DNA from 4 places in the Massilia sp. 2TAF26 genome. Region 3 is predicted to be linked to each of the others. Evidence: predicted binding sites of a transcription regulator. Region 3 holds the regulator's gene; each other region holds the start of a gene.
The links. Region 3 encodes FNR, which switches genes on or off when oxygen is low (the NO sensors DNR and NnrR bind a similar motif). Its sites were predicted from a motif close to TTGATNNNNATCAA; they were not measured.
Positions count from the first base shown of each region.

Region 1 (4,466 bases), on a different contig from region 3:
GGCAGTCCGATGCCGGAGCGGATCGCCGCCGCGAGCACGGTTTCGTCCTGCTCGCATTCGTAGTGGTGGCCGCTGGGCTGAACGGTAATCTGGAACGTCATACAATCCTCGGAATGAATACTTTAAACAATATCAGGTTCAACAAGCCGCGCCTCCTGATCGTGGGCTGCGGCGATGTCGGCATGCGGCTGCTGCCGCTGGTCAGGGAGCGCTTTCGCGTGTTCGCCGTCACCAGCCAGCCGGCGCGCCGCGCCGAGCTGCGGGCCGCGGGGGCGGTTCCCATCGTGGCCGATCTCGACCGGCCGGAAACGCTGCGCCGCCTGGCGCGGCTCGCGCCATGGGTCGTGCACCTGGCGCCGCCGCCGCGGCAGGGCGCTCTGGACTTGCGCACACGAAATTTGACCGCCATTCTACCCGAGGGGACCCATGTCGTTTATATCAGCACCTCCGGCGTTTATGGCGACCGTGGCGGCGCCCTGATCGACGAGACCGCGCCGCGCGCCGCCCGCAACGCCCGCGCCCGGCGCCGCGTCGACGCCGAACAGGTGCTGCGCGCCTGGGCCGTCGGCACGGGCGGACAGGTGTCCATCCTGCGCGCCCCCGGCATCTATGCGGCGGAGCGCCTGCCGCTCGAGCGGCTGCGCCAGGGCACGCCCGCGCTGGCGGCGGCGGACGACGTCTACACCAACCACATCCACGCCGACGATCTCGCCCGCCTGGCCCTGCTGGCCCTGTTCCGCGCCCGGCCCGGCCGCGCCTACAACGCCAGCGACGATAGCCACATGAAGATGGGAGAGTACTTCGACCTGGTGGCCGACGCCTTCGGACTGCCGCGCCCGCCGCGCCTGCCGCGCGCAGAGCTGGAAAAGGCGGTCTCGCCGATGCTGCTGTCCTTCATGTCGGAGTCGCGCCGGCTCGACAACCGCCGCATCAGGCGCGAATTGCGGGCCCGGCTGCATCACCCGCGGGTCGAGGAGGCGGTGCTGGAAATGGCGAAATAAGGTGCTCTTAAGCAAAAGATAACTGGTCCGTGTATCATTCGGGGTAGCTGCCTCGCAGCCATATAAATACTACCTATACCCCAAAACTATCGGATTTTTCACGACCCTATAAGGGTTGTGAAGAATATCCCACGGATTGTTATTTTAGAAAGAAGACCATGCCCATCAGAAGGATACCGGAGGGTTCCATCTACGACCCGAACCGGGTTCTCGACGCCATCATCGGCAAACTCAGGCTCAAGAACGACGCTGCGCTGTCGCGCGTGCTCGAAGTCGCACCGCCGGTGATCAGCAAGATCCGCCACAATACGCTGCCGATCGGCGCGACCATCCTGCTGCGCATGCACGAGGTATCCGATTACAGCATTCGCGAACTGCGCGCGCTGATGGTGCGGGCCGGCAGCGAGTCCGACGCCGGGACCGCCGCGGCCTGAAACGCCGGAAGCCGGGCCGGCTCAAGAACCGGTCCCGGCGCAGATCCGGCGCGGAAGGCCGGATCAGGGTGATGTCATTGGTGGCAGGCTTCGGCTTGCAGCCTGTCGCGCGAAGGGCCTGCGCAGAAGGCGACGGCGCTGGAGATGTCCGTGACGCGTGCTTTCAGTTTGTCGCGCGACGGTCCTGCACAGAAGGCGACGGCGCTTGAGATGTCCGTGACGCGTGCTTTCAACCTGTCGCGCGAGGGGCCCGCGCAGAAGGCGATCGCGCCGGAGACGTTCGTACCGATTGCTTTCAGCCTGTCGCGCGAGGGGCCTGCGCAGAAGGCGATCGCGCCGGAGACGTTCGTATCGATTGCTTTCAGCCTGTCGCGCGAGGGGCCTGCGCAGAAGGCGATCGCGCCGGAGACGTTCGTATCGATTGCTTTCAGCTTGTCGCGCGACGGTCCTGCGCAGAAGGCGGTCGCTTCGGCGGCTTCCACGGACGATCCCGGGTAGGCCTCGCCGAAGGTGGCTTCGTACAGGTCGCGCATGCGGTCGCCGCTGTCGAGGCGGAACTGTTCATCTTCTTCGCTGCCGTCCATGCCGACGTAGGGATAGTGGTGCAGGAAGTAGCCGAACACGCGCTCGCAGTCGGTGGCGTACTTCATGGTATCGAGGATGTGGTAGTGCCAGAACGTATCGACATCGGCCAGGGGCGACGTATCTTCTTCAGGATACAGCTTCATCAGGCACAGGAAGCGCCGGTATTCCTTTTCTACAGCGTTGACTTTCTCCAGGCTCCAGCCTTCTCCCGATTCGACGTGCATCAGCTTCATCTTGATCGGTTCCAGGTCGAGCTCGGTCACTGCTTTGAACAGGTCGTTGGCGTTCATGATCATCCTCAAATTTATTGACAGCATGTTTTGAACAGCTTCCCTTTTGTATTGTAATTCTATCCACTGCAACTGCTGAACTATTTACCAATTGTGCATGATGATTTTTAGCAACGTTTTCAGACTTCTTGATGTGCGTTGCATGTGATTAATGTAATTTAGGAAATAAGCTCAGGCTTTGATATTTGTTAAAGTTTTTTGTTTTTAATTTGACATTTATCAAAGGAAAGTGGTGTACTAAAGCGGGAACCGCTGTGCGCCGATCAGCGCAAGGCCGTGCGCGATGGCGAATAGCGAGCCAAGGCCTCTGGCGCAGAAGAAAGGGAAGAGGGCGATGAGCCGGCCTGCATCGGCGCCGGTTGCTTCAGATGACGGCCGAACCGGCGCCGTGCTCCTGATGTTCCTGCAGAAGATGTTCGGGTGCGTTCACGACCGGTGCCGAGACCGTCACCGTCGTGCCGCCGCCGGGCTTGCTGAACACGGAACAGGTGCCGCCGAGGATGATGACGCGTTCCTCGATCCCGACCAGGCCGAAGGACCCGGACTTGTGATGTCCGCCCGGCGGCAGGCCGCAACCGTTATCCCGCACCATGAGCGACAGCCAGCCGTCGTTCAGGCTCAGCTCGACCCAGACCCTGGTCGCGTTCGCATGGCGCACGACATTGGTCAGCGATTCCTGCAGGATGCGGAAAAATGCGGTTGCGCAGTGGTCGGGCAGGGCGATCTCTCCCTGCTCGTTGCGCAGTTCGCAGGGGATGCCGGTGCGCCGCTCGAACTGGTTGACCTGCCACTCGACGGCTGCCGACAGGCCGAGGTCGAGTACGGTTGGGCGCAGGTCGTTGATGATCTGGCGCACGCTCTTGATGATGGTATCGATCTGCTGCAGCGTCTCGCGCGCGCGTCCATGCAGGTGGCGATGGCTTGCCTTGGTGCGGGCGGCCAGCATCTCGCCTTCGATGCGCAGCGCCAGCAGGTTCTGGCCGAGATCGTCGTGGATCTCGCGCGCGATGCGTTTGCGTTCCAGCTCCTTGATCTGGTAGGCATGATCGGCAAGGCGGCGCAGCTTGTGGTGCGACAGCTGCAGCTTGTTCTGGCTCTCGCGCAGTTCGCTGGTCATCTCCTTCGCCAGTTCGAGAGCGGCGCGGCGCGACGACGTCAACGTCTGCACCAGTGCGAACAGCAGCATCGAGCCGAGAAAACCGAAAGCCATCATCAGGTTCGGATAATGCACGTCGAAGTCGGTGTACAGGGCGGACTTGGGCACGCTGAAGACGGTCGTCCACGGACGGCCGTTGAAATCCAGCGGCAGGGTCACCGTGAACAGGTCGTGCCTGGTGTCGAGCGGAGGGCTGGGACGCTCGAGGGTGCCCTGGCTGTCGTACAGCGTCATCTTGCGCCCCGGATCGTCGCCGGCTTCGTCGTCCACATGGGGGCCGGTCTCGTACAGGGTCATCCTCAGGTCCGGCACCGAGATTTCTTCCATCACCCCTTTCAGCAGCTTGGTGACGCTGAAGGCAATCCCGATCGATCCCAGGTAGGCGGTACGGCGCTGCTCGACGCTGTCGCGCCGCAAGCCTGCCCGGTAGACGGGCATGCGCATGCCGAGATAGACATCGTTCGGACGGGACAGCACCGGGATCGGCGTGCCGGAGGCCTGCACCGTGCCTTCGTCCCGCTCCCGCGACAACATGTCGCCGAAATAGGGATTGCTCATCAGGTCATACCCGTACATGCCGGACAGCTGCCCCTGCGGCTCGATATAGGCAACCGGAAGATAGGCTGGCCGGGTATTCGGCGGCACGATGTCCAGTTGGGCGGCGCGGGCCCCGAGCGCGCTCTTTTCGGCGCGCAAACGGCGCACGAAGTCCTGGCGCTCGCTCGCGCGGACGTACACGGCGAAATTGATGAAGTCGAGGGCGGGATAATCCCTTGCCAGGTTCAGGCCGTTCACGTAATCGTGGAACAGGCGCTGCGTCACGGTGTCGGCGCTCTGCAGGGTGCTGGCGCTGGCGCGCAGCAGGTCGGTATAGGACTTGATCCGGACTGCGATCACGCTCTGGGCGTACTTGCAGTGGTTGAAAAAGCGCTGCTGGGCATCGCTCTCGATCGAACGCGCCGTGAACAGATGGGCGATGCCGCCGATCAGGGACGACAGC
Region 1 covers NZ_JBFRFV010000012.1:128,319-132,784, forward strand. Annotated here, with positions in the region: gene AB4Z32_RS14695 (CDP-6-deoxy-delta-3,4-glucoseen reductase) at 1-101, opposite strand, end outside; gene AB4Z32_RS14700 (NAD-dependent epimerase/dehydratase family protein) at 114-1,001, shown strand; gene AB4Z32_RS14705 (hypothetical protein) at 1,160-1,435, shown strand; gene AB4Z32_RS14710 (glycine-rich domain-containing protein) at 1,510-2,310, opposite strand; gene AB4Z32_RS14715 (CHASE domain-containing protein) at 2,675-4,466, opposite strand, start outside.
Region 1: the regulator FNR is predicted to act here: its motif matches at 2,520-2,533, upstream of AB4Z32_RS14710 (glycine-rich domain-containing protein).

Region 2 (4,466 bases), on a different contig from region 3:
GCCGGCATGGCGTTGCGGTGGCAGCAGTAGGTCTTCTCGATGCGGCCCTGGAAGCGCGACTTGGCGAATTCGAGGCCCTTGAAGTTGTACAGGAAATCCATGCGCTCGCGGATCAGGGACATGGTGGCGCGCAGCACGCGCGACTCCTGCGGCTCGATTTCGGCATCCACCTGCAGCGGCACCAGTCCCAGGTCCACGTAAGGCACGCCCTCTTCCCGGAACACCGCCAGCGCATGCGCCATCAGCGCATACCACAGGCCCTGGCGGAAGTTGGCGGACGAGCGCGAGATGTTCGGCACATAGCCGGCCAGGCGGCCGTCCCGGTAGATCGGATCGAAGAAGATGAAGCCGACCGCCTCGCCTTCGGCATCGTAGGCGTAGAAGTAGCGCGTGCCTTCGCGGTAGTCGATGATCATCGGCCGGATCAGGAAGCGGATCTCGTTGTTCTTGCAGCGCCGGGTGCGGATCCAGGCTTCCGAGATACGCTTGACCTCATGGTCGAAGCCGCCCTCGCGGATCTCGATGCCCTGGCTCCTGGCGCCGTTGACCGCAGTGCGGACAATCTGCTTGCGCGCGCCGCGCAGGCTCCAGTCCGCGAGTTCGATCTTCGATTCGCTGCCGAACTGGGTGCCGTAATAGCCGTGGCGTCCGTGGAGGTGGTCGACCACCACCTTGCTCACCTGGACGAAGACGGCGTGCGGGAAGCGCTCCAGGAAGCGGTCGATCAGCATTGCGCGCTGCTCCGGCGCGCACACCGGATCGGCCAGCGCGAACTGCATGCCCCAGTACTGGGCATAGGCGATGTAGCCGGCGCCCGGCAGCTCGAAGTAGGCCATGTCCGGCTGCATGGTCGAGAAGGACATCGGGTGGCTGCCATATTCCTTCAGCCACGCCACGCGCCTGGCCAGCTCGGCGTGGGCGTCGGCGTCGGCCGGAGCGAGCGGCCGGGTGAGCGCGAGAGCGGCGTCGCTCATGCGAGGTCCGGCTTCTCGCCCAGCACCGACCAGTAGCAGTCCAGCAGCAGCAGCTTGTAGTGCTTCTGCTCCTGCACCCGCAGGCCGAGCTTGTTCATCCACTCGGGATAGTTGTAGATATTGTGGAAGGCGTTCCCGGCAAACAGCCAGAAGAAGCCGACCGCGCCATACCAGTACAGGGTCTTCACCAGCCGGCTCAGGACGTTCCCGGTCGGGAAGGAGAAGTCGCCCACCACCACCCGCGCGCCCGGCCGGCCGAGGCGGATCAGGTGCTGCAGCACCTTCACCATCATGTCCTCGTGGAAGACGTTGAGGAAGAAGTTGGCCACCACCATGTCGTAGCGCTCGTACTCCTCCACCTGCATGATGTCGCTGTGGACCTGGCGGATCGAGACCTGCACGCCCTCTTTCGCCAGGTTGGCCTGGAACTTCCTCAGCATGGTCTCGGACAGGTCGACCACGGTGACCTCGGCCCCGCGGCCCGCCGCGTAGACCGCATCCCTGCCGTGGCCGACGCCGGCGAACAGCACCCGGTCGCCCGGCTGCAGGCGATCGAGCATCGCCACCTTGCACTTGTGGATCGACTTCCCGCTGTAGAAGGCACTCAGCCAGTCGTAGATCGGCCCAACGAGCCTGTATTTGTCGCTCACGCTTGTCTCCTTCTTGTCTTTTGTATAAGCGTAAGCGAAAGCGTCAGCCCTCCACGATTTTGTGCCTGCCTTTAGGAGCCAACTTCCTGGCCTTCCGAGTCAGTGCACGCGGCGCCGGCGAACGGTCGAGGTCCAGTTCTCGAGGTCGACCTCGTCGCGCATGTCGGCGCAGGCGTCCAGCAGCTTCGCGATCTCGCGCTTCGTCATGCCCGAGTTCAGGGTCAGGCGCACCAGCGCGCGGTTCTTGGGCGTGGCCGGGGCGCAGAACACCGCGCCCTGGATACCGCGGTTTTCCAGCGCCTTGCGCAGCACCAGGGTCTTCGGCTCGGTGCCCACTTCGAGCGCGATGATCTGCTCGCTGCCCTCGTCGACGCAGTAGCCGAGCCGTTCCAGGCCGCTGCGCACTTCCTCGGTGATGCGGCGCAGGCCGGCCCGGCGGACGTCGGCCTGCTCGACGAAATCGATGGCGGCGTCGAACCAGGCCAGCTCGTGGTTCAGCAGGCAGGAGCTGAAGATCGCCGGGCGCGACTCCGACAGGAAGTAGCCCTTGAAGCGGCTCGAACAGGTGATGATGCCGGCGCGGCCGGCGAAGGCCTTGGCCAGCGAGGCGGTACGGAAGTGCACGCGGTCTTCCAGTCCGGCGGCGATCACCAGGCCGGCGCCGCGCGGACCGTGGGTGCCGAGCGAATGCGATTCGTCGACCACCAGCACGCTGCCGGTCTTCTCGGCCAGGGCAAGCACCTCGTGCAGCGGCGCCAGGCTGCCGTCGGTGCTGTACAGGGCGTCGACCACGATCACGCCGGCGCCGTGCTTGTTCAACTGGCGCTGCAAGTGCTCCATATTGTTATGCAGGAAGGGCACGGCCCTGGCCCCGCCCAGCTGGACCCCGTCCCACAGTGAGGCATGCGCCATGATGTCGAGGTAGACCGGCACGCCCGGCTCGGCGATGCTGTGCATCAGCCCGACGTTCGCGGCCCAGCCGGATTGCGCCAGCACCGTCTGCTGGGCGCCCATGAAGTCGGCGAACTTCTCTTCCAGCCGGTGCTGCCGGCTGCCGGCCTGCAGGTAGACGGCCGACATCAGGTTCTGCCCGGCCTTGCCCTGCAGGGCGCGCACCTGGGCCTGGAGCAGCGCCGGTTCGTTCGCCAGGCAGAGGTAATCGTTACCGGCCAACATGACCGCGCCGGGTCCCTGGCGCTTCCACACATGGACGTGCTCGCCGCCCATGAGCTGTTCGATCCGGTTCACGTGGTGTTCGTCCATCCGGCGGGTGACGAAGGCGGGCATGCGCAGGGCTGCGGGGCGGACATGGTTTTGGGCTTTGGTCAGTAGTGTCATTTTTTTATCTCCAGGAAAAATTTCATTGTGTCCATACGCAAAAATTCGGCTCGGCTTCTCGACGCACTCTTGACCGAGATCAATCTGAACTGAGCAGTTTCCTTCAAGCTCAACCAACAATTGCGTGAGATCAATTGTTAAGTGACAAGGATCGAAAACAGACGGTCGACGACCGGGAGTTGCCGAGTGAAGAATCTGCTGTACAGGAGCATCGCGAACATCAGTGCGCCGATCAGGATGCGTTATCGGCTGACCCGCCCCGCCTTGCTGGCGTGGCTGCTGCGCCAGGACCAGCTGCACGAGCATGCCGTGGTGCGGCTGCATTTCCTCGCATGGGTCGGCTGCATCGGCATGCCGGCGTACTACCTCATCTGGACAATGTGGTTCCCACAAAAGTTCGAGAGCCCGGGCCTGCGGATACTCGGTTTTGTTCTATGCCTTCCAGCATTATTGTTCCCGCGCAAAATCAAGCGAAACTGGCTCCGTCCCTATGAGTTCATCAGCGTCACCTATGTGATGCCCTTCTTTTTCAGCTACATGTTCCTGATGAACCACGGCTCGGCAGTGTGGGGCGAATCGCTGCTGCTGGCGCTGATCCTGCTGTTCCAGTTCGATTCCCTGTGGGCGCTGCTGTCCTGCAGCGCCGGCGCGCTGGCCGCCTGCCTGCTGTACGTGGTGCTGGGCGATCCGAACGCGAGCGGCGATTTCCACGCCCTGCCGCTGGTGCTGGAGCAGGCGCCGATCTACGTCTTCACGATCGTGATCGTGGCCCTTACCAAGATCGGGCGCCGGCTGCTGGCGAGCGAGAAGCTGGCCGGCATGGCGCAGGCGCTGGCGATGGTCTCGCACGAACTGCGCACGCCCCTGATCAGCATCTCCGCCAACGTGCGCGGGATCGCCAGGGCGATACCGGGCGCGGAAGAAGGCGTGCCGGAAGCGCTGGAGCGGATCGGCTTCGAGGTGCGCCACATGAACCAGATGATCGACCTGTTCCTGATGTCGGCAGCGGCCATGAACCAGCAACTGGCGCCCAACGAGCGGGTATCGATGGCCGAGCTGGTGAACGGCGTGATCGGCCGCTATCCCTTCGTCAGCGGGGAGCAGCGGCGCCTGGTGAGCGTGGTGGTGCGCAGCGACTTCGCCTTCCGCGGACGCCAGGAACTGGCCTCGGTGGTGCTGCTCAACCTGCTCCGGAATGCCCTGAAGGCCCTGCAGCGCGCCGGCAAGGGGAAAGTGCGGATCATCGTCGACGGCGCCCGCAAGCGCCCGCGCCTGCTGCTGATGGACAGCGGCTGCGGCATCCCGGCGCGCCAGCTGCCCTACATCTTCGAGCGCTTCTATTCCTACCCGGCGAACACCGGCGCCGGCATCGGCCTGGCGCTGTGCAAGGACATCGTGCATGCCTGGCACGGCAAGATCCGCTGCCGCTCGCGCGAGGACCTGTACACGGTGTTCGCGCTGGAGTTCCCGCCGGCGCGGCGCGCCGCCGACGCGTCCACGACGC
Region 2 covers NZ_JBFRFV010000018.1:33,638-38,103, forward strand. Annotated here, with positions in the region: gene AB4Z32_RS18145 (DUF2156 domain-containing protein) at 1-974, opposite strand, end outside; partial or broken gene AB4Z32_RS18150 (class I SAM-dependent methyltransferase) at 971-1,627, opposite strand; gene cqsA (alpha-hydroxyketone-type quorum-sensing autoinducer synthase) at 1,724-2,962, opposite strand; gene AB4Z32_RS18160 (sensor histidine kinase) at 3,149-4,466, shown strand, end outside.
Region 2: the regulator FNR is predicted to act here: its motif matches at 3,032-3,045, upstream of cqsA (alpha-hydroxyketone-type quorum-sensing autoinducer synthase).

Region 3 (4,466 bases):
GCTCCGAACTGTTCCGCGCCCGCCGCCTGGTGGTCGATACCGGCCTGCACACCAAGGGCTGGACCCGCCAGCAGGCGATCGACTATGGCATCGGCGCCCAGGAAGTGGAGCGCTACATCGCCCGCCCGGGCCAGGCCTGCGCCTACATGATCGGCATGCTGCGCATCCTCGAACTGCGCGACCAGGCCAGGCGCGAGCTGGGCGACAAGTTCTCGCTGCCGGCCTTCCATGACGTGGTGCTGAAGAATGGTTCGGTACCGCTGGATGTGCTGGGGGAGATCGTGCAGCGCTGGGTGGCGCAGCAGAAGGCTGCCTGAAGACGGATACGAGGATGTGTGGTTCGACTCCACGCTGTTATCGGAAAGATGAAGGCAAACAAGCCATGACGACATCGAAGCGAAGCTGGCTCAACGGCAATACCATGTACGAGGGCTTTCCGCTCTATATGCGCCGGCCGGACGTCAAGGTCGCGGAGTTCGCGCGACTTCGGCCGACGTTTCCGCGATTGCTGGTACTGACGCACAAGCTGAAGCATGTGAGGGAAAACGGTCTTCCGGAAGGGGATTACAACGACTCGCTCATAACGCTGGGCAGCTGCGTGACGACGCCCTTCGACGATGAAACGCGAGGGCTGATTGCCGTTATCGAAACCTTTGCAGGCAAGCGGACTTACTATATCTATCTTGCGCCTTCATTCGATGCGAAAGCTTTTGTTCAGGGAGTCAAGGATCGTTTTCCCGACGAAGAGTTCGCCGGCAAGGTGCATGAAGACCCGACGTGGAAGTTCTTTCATGGGTATGCCGGGGAGTTTCAGTTTGCTTAGGAATGCCGAACAAAACCTCGTGCCTGTCGCTGAGCAAGGATGCCGTACGCGGTGGCTGAACACCATGTAAACATTTAAGGATGCACTTCTCATGAATGACGCCCTTACGATTTCCGTGCCTCGCCTTCACACCGATCGGCTTACGCTTCGGGAATATCGTGTTGAAGACTTCGAATTATTTGCGGATCATTTGTCGAATGCTGAAAGCTCAGCGCATTTAGGCTCGGCAGACCGTCAGACCGCCTGGCGCATCTTCAACTCACATGCTGGATTCTGGCTCCTGAACCGGGCTGGCTGGTGGTCGATAGAGGACCGGCAGACAGGTCAGCTGGTTGGCAGCGTGGGCGCTTTCTTCCGCCACGAATCAACCGTGATGGAGATGGGATGGAATACCTATCGGGCATTCTGGGGAAAGGGAATTGCGAACGAAGCGGCGGCGGCAGTCCTGAAGTATGCGTTCGAGGTCCGGGGTGAGCCGAAGGTTCGGGCACTGATCGCTTCTGGCAATGAATCATCGCGTCGTGTCGCCGAGCGCCTGGGAATGACGTACGAAATGAAAACTGAACTGAACGGCAAGGAAATCAATAGTTACGTGCGTGAGAATACCTGAAGCGGCTGCGATCGGCGATATGCCGATGTCCCTTCGGGTCCCATGAGCGGACGTGGGCAGTCGCATCATGGCAATCGTATTTGCATGCGGTCCCGGACAGTCCACCTGGACGCGATTACTCCGGAAATTCCGGCTGCTGCGAAGGTGGGTTGTGGCGACGCCTATTCGGCTCCAAAAAGATGCGCATCTCGAAATCAGGCGGGAGGGGCCGCTCTGAAAGTTCGCCGGCGGCGTGCGCGCGTACTTCAGCAGAGCTCGAGTAGATCGCTGCGTCGATCAATAGGGCGGTCTTGTAGTCGCGGCGTCGGTTCATCACGCGATTCCCAATAGTGGGCGGATATGCTGAGTATATCCATTCGCGCTTGAGGTGGCGCGCCCGGCAGTGAAGCGAATCCGGCTTATGCAGCCTGGCTCGGCACCGCCCGGGATTACGTGTACTGCATCGACGACGCTGGTAGATCCTGGCGCCGATCTGCACGAATATGGTTTCCCCTCGGGTGGGTCATTTCGGCACCGGTTTGCCAACCGTCGTGGTGAGCGATCGAATATCACCCAAGGCGCCGCACCAGTTCCGCCAGGCGGCGGCCACACGGTCCGCATCCACGTTGCTCAGGTAGTCCTGCCTTCGCAGGCCGGCGCCGCCATGGACATGGCGGGCCGCAACTTCGACCAGTTCACGGCGGAACAGCGCGCCGCCGTGGTCGCCGCCCACCCGCGCGGACAGGATTTCGGCCACCGGGTGCTGAAGCGGCGCCCGGACACCACCTTCGCTAGCTTCAATGACGATTTCCTCGCCTTCAAGGGTCCCGGATTCCAGCGCGGGAACATGTGCGGCATCCTTCCCGGCTCGCGCTGGGAAGGATGAGGCGGCCGCCCGGCTCAGGCTTGGCCGACCACCACCTGACTGATCTGGACGACCGGCGTCTGGTTGGTGTAATTCGGAATGTCGCCCATGATTTCCTTCGTATGCGGGCCGAAGCCGGCCTGGAAGGCATCGACCGAGTCGCAGAACAGGTGACCCATGGCGATGTAGGGCGCGTTCGACGCCGGCGCACCGCCGGCCATTCCCCTGTCGATCGTGTAGTACATTAAAGCATCGCCCATCAGTTCCTTCACCATGGGCATGTGCCGCTCCCGGTAGTAGTCGTCGTCGAAACGGGCGTCCGGGCCGTTGGGATACATCACGCTCACCTTGATCATCTCTGTCTCCTCGTCGTAATTGCTTCAGTTCGATTTCGATGCCGGAATTTCGTAAAAACAGAGTTTGTCGCCACGATTCGCCATTTCTACGCCGACCTGGTCCAGGGCTTTACGCGCAGCCTCGTTGTCCTTCGGGCAGGTGATGATGAACGAGTCCATTCCGTGTCGCGACGCCAGCTCGCCCAAGGCCTTGATGGCGTCTTTGCTGTGACCTCTGTTCCGGTACGCTTCATCCACGTATCCCCCGGCGTTGCCGATCTCTCCCACCGCTTCCGGCGCGCCCGGTGCAAAGTGATACTGGCCGACAAGAGCTCCGTCGTCGTCGACGAGATTGAAGACATAGAGTGGAAGCTTGCGTATCGGATCGAATCGAAACCCATCCAGATCGAGCCGGGTTCGGCCTTCGCGCAAGCTGCCAATGTCCTCAAGAAGCCCATGGCGGGATGGCGCGCCCGAGAGTTCTTCAACTAAGTTACTTGTCGTCATGTCGACCTCCGTTTTGTGCTTGGCCTACGTCAGACGACCAGCATGTACCCACTGGATCTTATTGTCGAGGGGAGTGCCTGAAATACAACTGCCTGGCCCTGGGCCCGCAAGGCGAACAAATGGTCGTGCAAGTCGTCGACGGCAACGTCGTCGCGCCGGAAGCCGCACCGGCCGATCAAAAGCCGGAAGCAATCCAACAGGCTAGTTGATCACGCCATCGGACTGCACTGCTCGGTCCCGGCCGCCATCGCCTTCAGCCGCGCCGGTTCGAGCAGGGTCACTTCGCGCTTGTCGACCTGCAGCAGGCCAAGCTTCTTGAAGCGCGACAGCAGGCGGCTGATGCTCTCGATGGTCAGCCCCAGGTAGTTGCCGATGTCCTCGCGCGACATGCGCAGCTGGAAGCTGTTGGCCGCATAGCCGCGCGCGGCGTAGCGGGCCGACAGGTTCACCAGGAAGACGGCGAAGCGCTGCTCGGCGCGCATATTGCCGAGCAGGAGCATGACGTTCTGCTCGCGCGTGATTTCCTGGCTCATGATGCGGTGGAAGTGGCGCAGCAGGGCAGGCACCTGGCCAAACAGGTCTTCCAGGTTGGTGAAGGGGATCTCGCAGACTTCGCTGTCTTCCAGCGCGACGGCGTCGCAGTGGTGGCGGTCGGCGCTGATCGCATCCATGCCCAGCAGTTCGCCGGCCATCTGGAAACCGGTGATCTGCGCCTCGCCGGCCGCATTCACCTGGTAGGTCTTGAAGTGGCCGAAGCGCACCGCGTAGAGGTTGCGGAAGGGCTCGCCCATCTTGTACAGGGCTTCGTCGCGCTCGAGACGGCGGCGGCGGCCGATGATCTTGTCGAGGCGGTCGATGTCCGCGTCTTCCAGGCCCATCGGCAGGCACAGCTGGTGCATGCTGCAGGCCGAGCAGCTGGCCTTGAGCGCGGGAACGTTCAGCGGCTTGTCGTCGCTCTGGAAAGAGATGGCCTGGATCATCGGATAAAGGATGCGAATGGATGTCAATACCCCGGATTATACGGCCCCATGCCGAGCTTGCGTTCGCAAAGCCGGGGCTGCCTCGACGCCTGATCATACTCCGTGGCATTTTGAACGCGGCCAGGCATCGCTACTGCGCCAATCGTGCGCGGCTCAGCACGTGCTAGATTCTACACACGACAATAGCGGAGGGGACTCATGTTCGGATTGGCGGCATTGGACCTGGCGCGCCTGCAGTTCGCGTTCACGATGTCGTTCCACATCCTGTTTCCGGCCATCACCATCGGCCTGGCCAGCTACCTGGCCGTGCTCGAGCTGTGCTGGCTGAAGACCAGGCGCCAGGTCTTCGTCGATCTCTATCACTTCT
Region 3 covers NZ_JBFRFV010000002.1:107,260-111,725, forward strand. Annotated here, with positions in the region: gene AB4Z32_RS02570 (DUF885 domain-containing protein) at 1-317, shown strand, start outside; gene AB4Z32_RS02575 (DUF695 domain-containing protein) at 383-823, shown strand; gene AB4Z32_RS02580 (GNAT family N-acetyltransferase) at 915-1,433, shown strand; gene AB4Z32_RS02585 (hypothetical protein) at 1,549-1,746, opposite strand; gene AB4Z32_RS02590 (hypothetical protein) at 2,077-2,298, shown strand; gene AB4Z32_RS02595 (EthD family reductase) at 2,313-2,633, opposite strand; gene AB4Z32_RS02600 (GNAT family N-acetyltransferase) at 2,658-3,119, opposite strand; gene fnr (fumarate/nitrate reduction transcriptional regulator Fnr) at 3,329-4,099, opposite strand; gene AB4Z32_RS02610 (cytochrome ubiquinol oxidase subunit I) at 4,298-4,466, shown strand, end outside.

Region 4 (4,466 bases), on a different contig from region 3:
AATGTCCCTGATCGGCAGGAAGCGCACGCCCGGCCAGCCGATCCGGCCGGTGGTCTCCGGCATCAGCGCCACGCCCAGGCCCGCGCCCACCATCGCCAGCAGGGTCTGCGGCTCGGCCGCCTCCTGGAAGATGGTCGGCTGGAAGCCGGCGTTCACGCAGCACTGGATCAGGTAGCGCGGCTCGGCCGACTGGTCCAGGTGCAGGATCAGCAGCGGCTCGCCGGCGATGTCGGTGAGCTCGATGCGGTCCTTGCGCGCCAGCGGATCCTGGACGTTCACCGCCACGCAGTAGTTCTCCTGGAAGCACAGGTCCTGGCGCAGGCCGGCGTGCTTCAGTTCGTCCTCGTCGCGCTTCGGCTCGCGCCAGAAGCCGACGTCGATCTGTTTTCCGCGCAGGGCGTCCCACTGCTCGTTCGGGCCGAGTTCGTGGATGGTCCAGGTCACGCGCGGGAACTGGCTCTGGAACTGTTCCAGCAGGCCGGGTATCGGGCCCCACATCGCCGAGCCGACGATGCCCACGCGCAGGCGCCCGACCTCGCCGCGGTCGATCTGGCGGATGGTGTCGACCGCCATCCGCATCCGCCCCAGCAGGTCCGAGGCTTCCTGCATGAAGGCCTTGCCGGCCACCGTCAGCTCGAAGCTGCGGGTGGTGCGCGCGAACAGGCGCACCCCCAGCTCGCTCTCCAGCTTCATGATCTGCTGCGAGAGCGGCGGTTGCGAGATGTGCAGGCGCTCGGCGGCGCGGCTGAAGCTTTTCTCTTCGGCCACCGCGAGGAAATACTTCAACTGCTTCAGGTCGATCGACATGGAGAACCCGTCAGGCTGTCGTTAATGGGTGGCGTGCAGCGCCACGGCCAGCTTGGCGCCGACCAGGGCGTTGTGCTTGACCAGGGCGATGTTGGTGGCCAGGCTGCGGCCGCCCGTCAGTTCCTTGATGCGCGCCAGCAGGAAGGGCGTGACGAGCTTGCCCTTCACGCCCTGCTGCGCCGCTTCGGCCAGGGCCTGGGCGATGATGGCATCGATCTCCTCGTTCTTCATCGACGAGACTTCCGGCACCGGATTGCTGACCACCACGCCGCCCTCCAGGCCGAGCTGCCACTTGGTGCGGATGAAGCGCGCCTGTTCTTCCGGCGTGTCGAGCTGGAAGTCGGCCTTGAAGCCGCTGTCGCGCGTGAAGAAGGCGGGGAAGGCCGCCTGGCCCACGCTCACCACCGGCACGCCGTGGGTCTCGAGGTATTCGAGGGTCAGGCCGATGTCGAGGATGGACTTGACGCCCGCGCAGACCACGGCGACGCCGGTCCGGGCCAGTTCCTGCAGGTCGGCCGAGATGTCGAAGCTGGTCTCGGCGCCGCGGTGCACGCCGCCGATGCCGCCGGTGACGAAGACTTCGATGCCGGCCAGCTTCGCGCAGATCATGGTGGCGGCGACGGTGGTGGCGCCGAGCTTTCTGGTGGCCAGGACGTAGGCCAGGTCGCGGCGGCTCACCTTGATCGCGTCCGTCGACTGGCCCAGCTGCTCGAGCTGGTCGTCGGACAGGCCGATGCAGATGCGGCCGTCGATGATGGCGATGGTGGCCGGCACCGCGCCGGCGTCGCGGATCACCTGCTCGACTTCGCGCGCGGTCTGCACGTTCTGCGGGTAGGGCATGCCGTGCGAGATGATGGTCGACTCGAGGGCGACGACGGGTTTGCCGGCGGCGCGGGCGGCCTGCACTTCGGGAGAAAACTGGAGAAAGGCTTGCATGGTCAGTCCTGGAGGTTCATGTTCGTAAGAGTGTCCGGGCCGAGGCGCGGATGCACCGTCTCGGTCACGCCGAGGGTCAGCGCCGACAGTTTCAGGCCGCGCCGGCAGGCCAGTTCGAGGTCTTCGCCGTCGTGGACCAGCGACCAGCACACGGCGGCCGCGAAGGCGTCGCCGGCGCCGGTGACGTCGACCACGTCGGTGCCGGGCGCGTACAGGCGGACGATCCGGTCCTCACCCGTGCCGCCGCGCGTGAACAGCACGCCGTCGGCGCCGCGCGTGACGATCAGGTCGCGCGCGCCCTGGGCCCGCACTTCGGCCACCGCGGCGTCGAGCTCGGTTTCGCTGGAGAGTTCGCGCCCGACCCGCGCCGCGAGTTCGCCGCGGTTCAGGATCAAGAGACGCACGCCCGAGAGATCGCGCGGCAGGCGCGCCATCTTCGGCTCGGACACCGCCACCAGCACCAGCGGCACCTCGGCACGGCGCGCTCCGGCGATCACGGCGTCGACCGTGTCGAGCGGCAGGTTGAGGTCGGCCACCACCAGCGCGCTGGTCGCGAGCCGGGCCTGGCAGCTGTCGACGAAGGCGCGATCGAGGCGGTCGTAGAGGGCCATGTCGGCCAGCGCGACCACCATCTCGCCATCCTGGTCCAGCACCGCGGTATAGGTGCCGCTGGCGAGGTCGGGCAGCTGCAGCGTGCCCCCCAGGTCGATGCCGAGGCTTTTTGCGTGGGCGAGCAGGGCGGCGCCCGAGCTGTCCTTGCCGGTCGCGGTCAGCAGGGCGGCCGGCGTGCCCATGCGCGCGAGGTTTTCGGCGATGTTGCGGGCGACGCCGCCGAAGGATTCGCTCTGGATGGCGGGGTTCGAGGTGTGCATGGCGATGCCGGCCAGCGAGCGCAGCTTGCGGTCGAGGTTGGCCGCGCCGATGCAGGTGACGGGACGGCGGTCCGGCAGCACATAGGCGCGTCCCAGCAGCTTGCGTTCGCGGATCAGGCCGGCGATATAGCCGGCCACGGCCGAGCGCGACAGCCCCAGGCTGGCAGCCAGATCCTGCTGCGAAATAAAGGGGTTCGCGCGGATCAGCTCAAGCAACTGTTGTTTTTTTGAGTGTTCGCTCACGGTGGTTCCGATTCAAGGAGGCTATAAACAATTGTTTTTAATCTTAAACACTTGTTTGGTCGGCGTCAATCCGAGGCTGTCTCCGGGGGCTAACATGCAGCATAGCCCATTTATACCTTCTACATATAAATCGAGCAAAAATTTGGTATTTGCCATACCAATCCACGATAATGCATAGTTTGATTTATTTGGTGCACCGGGCTCCCGCTTTCTGTGCAACACCTTGAGCGCCTGACGCTCCTTCAGCTTCTCCGGTCTGCCAGCACGAATACCCGCAATAAGCCCAATCCAGCGAATATCACAAGGAAGCCATCCATGCTCAGCAACACCCCATTCGAAGCCGCCGACGTCATCCGTGCCCGCAAGCCCGGTTTCACGCCGCGTGTGGCGCTCATCCTCGGCTCCGGTCTCGGCGTGCTGGCCGAGCAGATGACGGACGCGGTGGCGATCAGCTACGCCGACCTGCCTGGCTTCCCGATCAGCACCGTGCACGGCCACGCCGGCGAACTGGTGCTGGGCACCCTGGCCGGCGTGCCGGTCGCCTGCATGAAGGGCCGCGGCCACTTCTATGAAGGCTACGGCGCCAGCGTGATGACTTCCGCTGTCCGTACCCTGAAACTGATGGGCTGCGAACTGCTGTTCGTGACCAACGCGGCCGGTTCGCTGCGTCCGGAAGTGGACGCCGGCAGCATCGTGCTGCTTTCCGACCACATCAACCTGCTGCCGGGCAGCCCGATGGCCGGCCCGAACGACGACCGCTTCGGCCCGCGCTTCTTCAGCATGGCCAACGCCTATGACCTTGACACCCGCGAACTGGTGAAGACCGTGGCGAAAGAGAAGGGCATCACCCTGCACGAAGGCGTCTACCTGTCGACCCCGGGCCCGCACTTCGAAACCGCGGCCGAGATTCGCGCCTTCCGCACCATGGGCGCCGACGTGGTCGGCATGTCGGTGGTCCCGGAAGTGATCGCCGCCCGCCACTGCGGCCTGAAAGTCGCCGGCGTCTCCGCCATCACCAACCTGGCCGAAGGCCTGACCCCGTTCCCGCTGTCGCACGAGCAGACCCTGAAGTATGCTGCGGTGGCGGCCAAGGACCTGGTGGCGTTGATGCACGCGTTTATTGAACGTCTGGGTACGACCGCTAACGCCTAATACGTCGTCCCCGCGCAGGCGGGGACCCAAGTTTGTCGAGCAGTCGAAACGCAGGCAAACTTGGACCCCCGCCTTCGCGGGGGCGACGAGCTAGCAATTTCTGCTAGCAATTTCTATGTGAGATAACTATATGTCACGCGCATTCATCCTCCTGCTTGACTCCTTCGGCCTCGGCGCACTGCCCGACGCCGGCAAGTACGGCGACACCGGCGCCAACACCCTCGGCCACATCGCCGAATGGGCCGCCAGGGAAGGCAAGCCGATGTCGCTGCCGACCCTGGAAACCATCGGCCTCGGCGCCGCGGCGCATAAAGCCTGCGGCGAATGGCCGGCCGGTTTCGAGAAACGCGACGGCTTCAGCGGCGCCTGGGGCGTCGCCCGCGAGCAGTCGACCGGCAAGGACACCCAGAGCGGCCACTGGGAAATCGCCGGCGTGCCGGTGCTGTTCGACTGGGG
Region 4 covers NZ_JBFRFV010000010.1:162,785-167,250, forward strand. Annotated here, with positions in the region: gene AB4Z32_RS13155 (LysR family transcriptional regulator) at 1-807, opposite strand, end outside; gene AB4Z32_RS13160 (pseudouridine-5'-phosphate glycosidase) at 829-1,743, opposite strand; gene AB4Z32_RS13165 (carbohydrate kinase) at 1,746-2,858, opposite strand; gene xapA (xanthosine phosphorylase) at 3,174-4,010, shown strand; gene AB4Z32_RS13175 (phosphopentomutase) at 4,141-4,466, shown strand, end outside.
Region 4: the regulator FNR is predicted to act here: its motif matches at 2,914-2,927, upstream of AB4Z32_RS13165 (carbohydrate kinase).